Regions from separate parts of the Ligilactobacillus sp. ESL1201 genome, predicted to be linked through region 2. Evidence: predicted binding sites of a transcription regulator. Region 2 holds the regulator's gene; the other holds the start of a gene.
The links. Region 2 encodes Rex, which represses fermentation and respiration genes when NADH is low (regulators of the CRP and FNR family bind a similar motif). Its sites were predicted from a motif close to TTGTGAANTANTTCACAA; they were not measured.
Positions count from the first base shown of each region.

Region 1: the regulator Rex is predicted to act here: its motif matches at 1,800-1,817, upstream of ACSYSK_RS02030 (glycerol dehydrogenase).

Region 1 is NZ_CP196362.1:413,974-417,398, reverse strand. Features, by position in the region: gene murA (UDP-N-acetylglucosamine 1-carboxyvinyltransferase) at 1-1,254, opposite strand, end outside; gene ACSYSK_RS02035 (LBP_cg2779 family protein) at 1,450-1,656, opposite strand; gene ACSYSK_RS02030 (glycerol dehydrogenase) at 1,848-2,939, shown strand; gene pyrG (CTP synthase) at 3,149-3,425, opposite strand, start outside.
Region 2 is NZ_CP196362.1:1,328,985-1,332,409, reverse strand. Features, by position in the region: gene ACSYSK_RS06695 (ABC-F family ATP-binding cassette domain-containing protein) at 1-971, opposite strand, end outside; gene ACSYSK_RS06690 (redox-sensing transcriptional repressor Rex) at 1,135-1,791, shown strand; gene ACSYSK_RS06685 (CPBP family intramembrane glutamic endopeptidase) at 1,927-2,553, opposite strand; gene groES (co-chaperone GroES) at 2,759-3,043, shown strand; gene groL (chaperonin GroEL) at 3,098-3,425, shown strand, end outside.

The DNA.
Region 1 (3,425 bases), 920 kb from region 2:
CTCGATCGTAATTTTAACGTGCAAACCGGCAAATTTAGCTACGATCCGGTCATAGCCGCGCAAAATATTGTCGGCCCGCAAAATCGTCGTAGTTCCCTGGGCCATCAACGCCAATCCTACTAAAGCAACACCCGCGCGAATCTCGTCGGCTTGCACCGTCGTTCCCACTAAATCATGAGCGGGACTGACCGTGATCACGCCGTCTTTACTACTGATCACACCGCCCATTCGGACCATTTCCGGAATGTGCTTGACCCTTTGCGGGTAGAGGGTATCGATGATCTTCGAATCCCCAGTCGCCCTCATCAACAACGGTGTGATCGGCTGTTGGAGATCCGTCGCAAATCCCGGGAAAGGGGCCGTTTTGATCGTGATCGGCGATAGCGTATCTCCTCCCGGAACGTACACGCTATCGGCAGTGATCTCCAAATGAACACCCATCTCACGCAATTTAGCTAAGAAAGGGTCGAGGTGTTCGGGGATCACGTTATTGACCAACACGCCCTGACCGACCGCAGCAGCAAAGGCAATATAAGTCCCCGCTTCGATGCGGTCGGGAATCACCGTGTGCGTATTTTTAGCTACCAAACGATCCACGCCTTGAATCCGAATTTCATCGGTTCCCGCGCCCCTAATGTGTGCTCCCATGTTATTCAAAAATGTTGCCAAGTCGATAATTTCCGGCTCGCGTGCTACGTTTTCTAAAATCGTCGTTCCCTGCGCCTTAACGGCCGCCAACATCACGTTGATCGTCGCGCCAACAGACACGAGGTCAAAAAAAACGCGAGCACCGTGCAAACCAGCAGCCCCAGTAGTAATATGTACCGAATTATCCTTTTCGATCACACTGGCACCTAAGGCCTTAAAGCCCTTGATATGCTGGTCAATAGGACGGGGGCCGATGTTATCCCCACCGGGAAAAGAAACCGTTGCTTCCCCAAAACGTCCCAACAAAGCACCCATAAAATAATACGAAGCCCGCAAACTGCGGATCGTATCTCCCGGCAAGGGGTTCAACTGAATATGAGTCGGGTCGACTTCCAACACTCCCTGATCAAAACGGGAAGAAACATTCATTGACTTTAAAATCACCATTAAGTTATGCACGTCTAAAATATCCGGAACACAATCCAATCTCACCGGTGAATCGGCTAGGATCGTCGCAGGAATCAAGGCGACCGTACTATTTTTAGAGCCGCCGATCGTCACTGTCCCGGCCATTTTTTGTCCGCCGAGGACAATCATTTTTTTCATTATTAATTCCTCACTAAATAAAACAATTATTTAAATATCTGCATTGCAAAATATTCACTTAATCACCCTGAGGCTTCAGTGAACAGTTATAGAATTACCTAGTTTAATAATACAAGATACTAACAATTGTTTCAATTAGTTTACAAGATTATCATAATTTTTTTATCCAACACCGCTAAATTTTAATGCATTTCGTTAAATCTTAGCGACCTTGGCCGTCACAAACTGCAAGAGTTCTTTTTGTTCTTCGGGGGTGGCTGTTAGTGTCCTAGTTTTAAAACCGTGGATCTTTTCGACGGTAAAGTGGCTGGCTAACGCAAATTCCGCGTCAGTTAGGTGGTGTTTTTCTTGGTAGGTAATGATCTTAGCGGCAACGTCGTTGACAATTTCTTTTTTTGGCATTTTGCTCGTCCTTTCTCATCAATTGACAACTGTGCAACTTACTCACCTTCAGAATAGCACAAATTTGCTAGCACGCCCAAATTTTTTCTAATAACTAACAACGCATCTGAATTCGTGATTGACAAATCGCTGAAATTCTTCTAATGTGAAATTGGTAACAAAATATCAAATATCTAGGAGGAATTACCATGATCAAAGAATTTGCCAGTCCAGCTCATTATATTCAGGGAAGTGGCGTGTTCGCTGAGGCTCACAAGTATTTAGCCAACTTAGGTAAAAAGCCAATTTTACTCTGTGATGATACTGTGTGGCACTTGGTTGGTGAAAAACTAAATCAAAATTTAAGCGCCAACAATTATCAGGTCACTAAAGTGCAGTTCAACGGCGAAGCTTCTAAAGAAGAGATCGAGCGCATCATCGCTATCGGTAAAAAAGAAGGTAACGACTTGATCATCGGTTTAGGTGGTGGCAAAACACTTGATACTGCCAAAAACGTGGCGTATCAACTAGGACTGCCCGTTGCTATTTTGCCAACCGTGGCTTCGACCGACGCTCCGTGTTCTGCCCTTTCCGTTTTATATACGCCCGAAGGACAGTTTAAGGAATACGCATTTTACGACAAAAATCCGGACCTCGTCTTAGTCGATACCGCAGTCGTCGCCCACGCCCCTCTCAGAAATTTAATTGCTGGGATCGGCGACGCGATGGCTACCAATATCGAAGCCAAAGACGTGGCCCGCGGATACAACGAATCGATGTTAGGACACGGACCGACCTTGGCTTCACTAGCGATCGCCCAAACTTGTGCCGATAATTTATTCGCCCACGCCAAAGAAGCGATCGCAGCCGTCACCGGCAAGGTTGTGACCCCTGCACTGGAATCCGTCGTCGAAGCCAACACCTTACTGAGCGGGATCGGTTTTGAAAGTTCAGGGCTCGCAGCTGCTCACGCAATTTACGACGGCTTTACCGCGATCCCCGGCGAAAGCGAAACGATGATGCACGGTGAAAAAGTAGCGTACGGCTATTTGTGCGAGTTGATGCTCGACAACGTTACGACCGCTGTTTTAAATAAATACATTGAATTCAACCGTTCGATCGGACTACCGACGACACTGGCTGACTTGAAATTAGCAGACGCCACTTACGCCGATTTCCTCAAAGTGGGCAAGCAAGCGACGATCCCGAGCGAAACGATGAAACAAATGCCGTTTGCAGTCAGCGCAACGGATGTAGCTAACGCGATCGTGGCGGTGGATAAATACGTGAAGGATAATTTCTAAAATAAGCCGCGAGCCAAGCCGGTTAAGTCGTGGACTAAGTGGCACTGACAAGCAAATCCTGTACTTAGATTTGTTTGTCAGTGTCCTTAGTACCTAGACTGCTGGCTTGAAAAACGCGATTTATTACTTACGGAAAACAAAATAGGGCCTGAGACAAAACTCATTGTTTTGTCCCAGGTCCTATTTTTAATATTGCAATAATCTAAAAATTAATCCTGAGCCGCAGCCTTGATAAAGCTAGCAAACAACCCTTCCGGACGCTGTGGCCGCGATAAAAATTCCGGGTGATACTGGCAAGCGACGAAGAATTTATGGTCGCTTAATTCCACGACTTCTACCAGTCGGTTATCCGGTGAGATCCCGGCAAACGTTAGTCCGTGTTGTTTAAAGAGCTCACGGTATTTATTGTTAAACTCATAACGATGCCGGTGCCGTTCCTGGATCACGTCTTGGTTAGGATAAGCTTTGGCGGTCACCGTGTTCTTT
Region 2 (3,425 bases):
TTAGTGGCCGGGGTAAACGCAAAGTGGGGCTGTTGTTTATCCTTAGTCGGTTTTTCCAGGCGCGTAATTTTATCCAGTTGCTTTTGCCGGCTCTGAGCGCGTTTACTGGTAGTTGCCCGCACGAGGTTTTTGGCTACGAAGTCTTCTAGTTTAGTGATTTTTTCTTGTTGCTTATGGTATTGTTTGACTTGCTGGTTGAAATTAGCGGCTTTTTGCTTGGTAAAAGCGGTGTAATCGCCGTGGTAGGTTACCAGTTGGTTGTGGCTGAGATCACAAACGGTGGTGACGATCTTGTCTAGAAAATAGCGGTCATGTGATACGATCAGCAGCGCACCCTGATAACCTTGCAGGTAATTTTCCAGCCACTGCAAGGTGGTTAGGTCAAGGTGGTTAGTCGGTTCGTCGAGTATCAAGAGATCCTTTTTTTGCAGCAGCAATTTTGCCAAGGCCAACCGCGTTTTTTGGCCACCGGAGAGGTCCGCAATTTTTTTACGGTAGTCTTCTTCGTAAAAATGAAAGCCGTGTAAGACGGTGCGGATCTCGGCTTGGTAACCGTAACCATTTTGCGTGCTAAAATCATGAGACAGCTGATCATAACGCGTTAGTAATTGTTGGTAGTGTGCGCTTTGCTGGTCTGTGGTAGTCGCAATTTCTTCTTCTATTTGATGCAGTTGTTTTTCTAGTGCGATCAGTCGTGCAAAAACCGTCAGCATTTCGTCGTAGATGGTATTAGTCGATTCTAAGCCCGTATCTTGTGCCAAATAGCCGATCGTCAGTCCCTTACGAGTAACGACTTGTCCTTGATCGGGTGGATTTTGTCCGGTGATGATTTTTAGCAGGGTAGATTTGCCGACGCCGTTTGGTCCGACTAAGGCAATGCGTGAATCGTTTTTGATGTCCAGGTCAACGTGTGCAAAAAGTGTTTCTCCGTTAAAAGTACGGGCGACCTGCTGAACTTGCAGTAAGATCATGCAATTTCCCCCTAAGTATATAAATATATAGTAGTTAATTAATAATGCACTAAAATAGTTTACCATAGAATTGCTTGTGGATGAAAATTTGTGAGAGTTCTTGCTTGTGAAATTTTATATGGTAAAATTAGGAGGTAAGCCTTTTGTGAAAGGAGCGTTTAATGTGGCAAGTACAAAAATACCTCAAGCGACTGCTAAACGGTTGCCAATTTATTATCGGTATTTGGGAATATTATATACATCTGGCAAAGAGCGAATTTCGTCAACTGAGCTTGCTGAGGCAGTGAAAGTCGATTCAGCAACTATTCGCCGCGATTTTTCGTATTTTGGTGCGTTAGGCAAACGTGGCTATGGTTACGATGTCAAAAATTTATTGGATTTCTTTAAAAAAACACTGAATCAAGATAAATTAACTAACGTGGCATTGATCGGAGTCGGTAATTTGGGGCACGCGTTATTGAACCATAATTTCCAGGGAAATAATAACGTGCGCATCAGTGCGGCTTTTGATATTGATGAAAAATTGACGGGAACGATCTTAAGCGGTGTGCCGATCTATCCGATGAGCGATATGAAAGAACAGTTGATGGCTCAGCAGATCGAAGTCGTGATCTTGACGGTGCCGGGGCCGGTGGCTCAACGGGTAACCGATGAGCTGATCGACGCTGGCGTGCGCGGAATTTTGAACTTTACGCCGTTGCGGATCACTGTTCCTAAGTACGTGCGGGTCCAAGACGTTGATTTAACGAATGAATTGCAGACGTTGATTTATTTTTTAAAGCACGTTGATGACCGCATCAAAGACGATCATCTGAAATAAAACAGGAATACATCAAATGATGGAAATACCAAAAGAACCTGGGACAAAACTTAGCGCTTTGTCCCGGGTTCTTTTAGTTTCCGTAAGTAATAGACTGTTCGTATTTTAAACTGCTAACTGACTTGCCGCGTAGCTTCAAAAATTAAGCAGCAACACCGTCGCGTTCATTAAAACGTGCGCGCCGATTGAATACTGGATCTTGCCGCTTTGCTGATAGACGAAACAAAATCCCAGTCCCATAATAGTATAAGTCAGCAAGTGACCGTCGCTATGCCCTAACGCGAAGATCACACTGGCGATCACCGCCGCTTGCCACGGTTTAAACCACTTAGTGAAGTTACCAAACAATGCTTTACGAAAAACAAATTCTTCGATCACTGGTTCCGTCAGCGTCAGCAATACAATATAGTAGGGATATTTAGCAGCGATCGCTATTAGTTGACCGGTGTTATTAGAATAAAGGGGTTGGTGTAAAAAAGTCGCCTCAAAGTGTAAAAATATTTGTTGCAACCCTAAAATGACGGGAACGCTGATCAGCATTGATAACCAAGAAATAGTTTTGCTGGCCTGCTTTTTTTCAAGCTGGTTGGTGTAGCGGTAACGCCGGTCGAGGTAAAGCAATAAGAGGGCGGCAGCGGCAGTTAAAATGGTTTGCCACCAGTATAACAGATCGTTTTGTTTGAGCAGGATAAATAAGAGCTGTTGCAATAAGACAAAGACTAAATAACCGCCTAAAAGTGACAGCGTATTGTGTTTGAACATGACTAAACTTCCTTTATCTGGGCTGGTTCAAATTGTAGCATAGTTAGGGGACCAATTAACAGTTGTACCGTTCAGTTAATTGGCACTTAAATGGTGCGAGTGATAAAAAGTGCTTGCATTTTCTGATTAAAGTGGTTATGATAATAAATGTAATCAGTTAGCACTTGAAAGTATCAAGTGCTAAAAAATATTGGAGGGATCTAGGGTGCTGAAACCATTAGGAGACAGAATTATTCTTGAAGTCCAAGAAGAAGAAGAACAAACTGTAGGTGGGATCGTTTTAGCAAGTAATGCTAAAGAAAAGCCACAAACAGGTAAAGTTGTTGCTGTAGGTGCCGGTAAGGTGCTTGACAACGGTCAAAAACAAGTGCCGGACGTTAAGGTCGGCGATTCAGTAGTCTACGACAAATATGCTGGTACGGAAGTTTCATACCAAGGCGACAAGTACTTAGTAGTCCGCGAAAGTGACGTTATTGCCGTCGTTGAATAATTAAAGTAAAAATAATAGATACTAAAACGATAATATTTTGATGAGGTGAAAAGAATGGCTAAGGAAATTAAATTTTCTGAGGATGCACGAGCAAAAATGTTAGCTGGCGTAGATAAGTTAGCTAATACTGTTAAATCAACTTTAGGACCAAAAGGACGTAACGTTGTCTTAGAACAATCATACGGTTCTCCTACCATTACTAATGATGGGGTAACGATCGCTAAGGAAATCGAATTGGACGATCATTTTGAAAATATGGGTGCTAAGTTAGTTGCTGAAGTTGCTTCTAAAACTAACGACATTGCAGGTGACGGTACTACGACCGCTACTGTTTTGGCTCAAGCGATTGTCACTGAAGGAATGAAAAACGTAACTGCCGGTG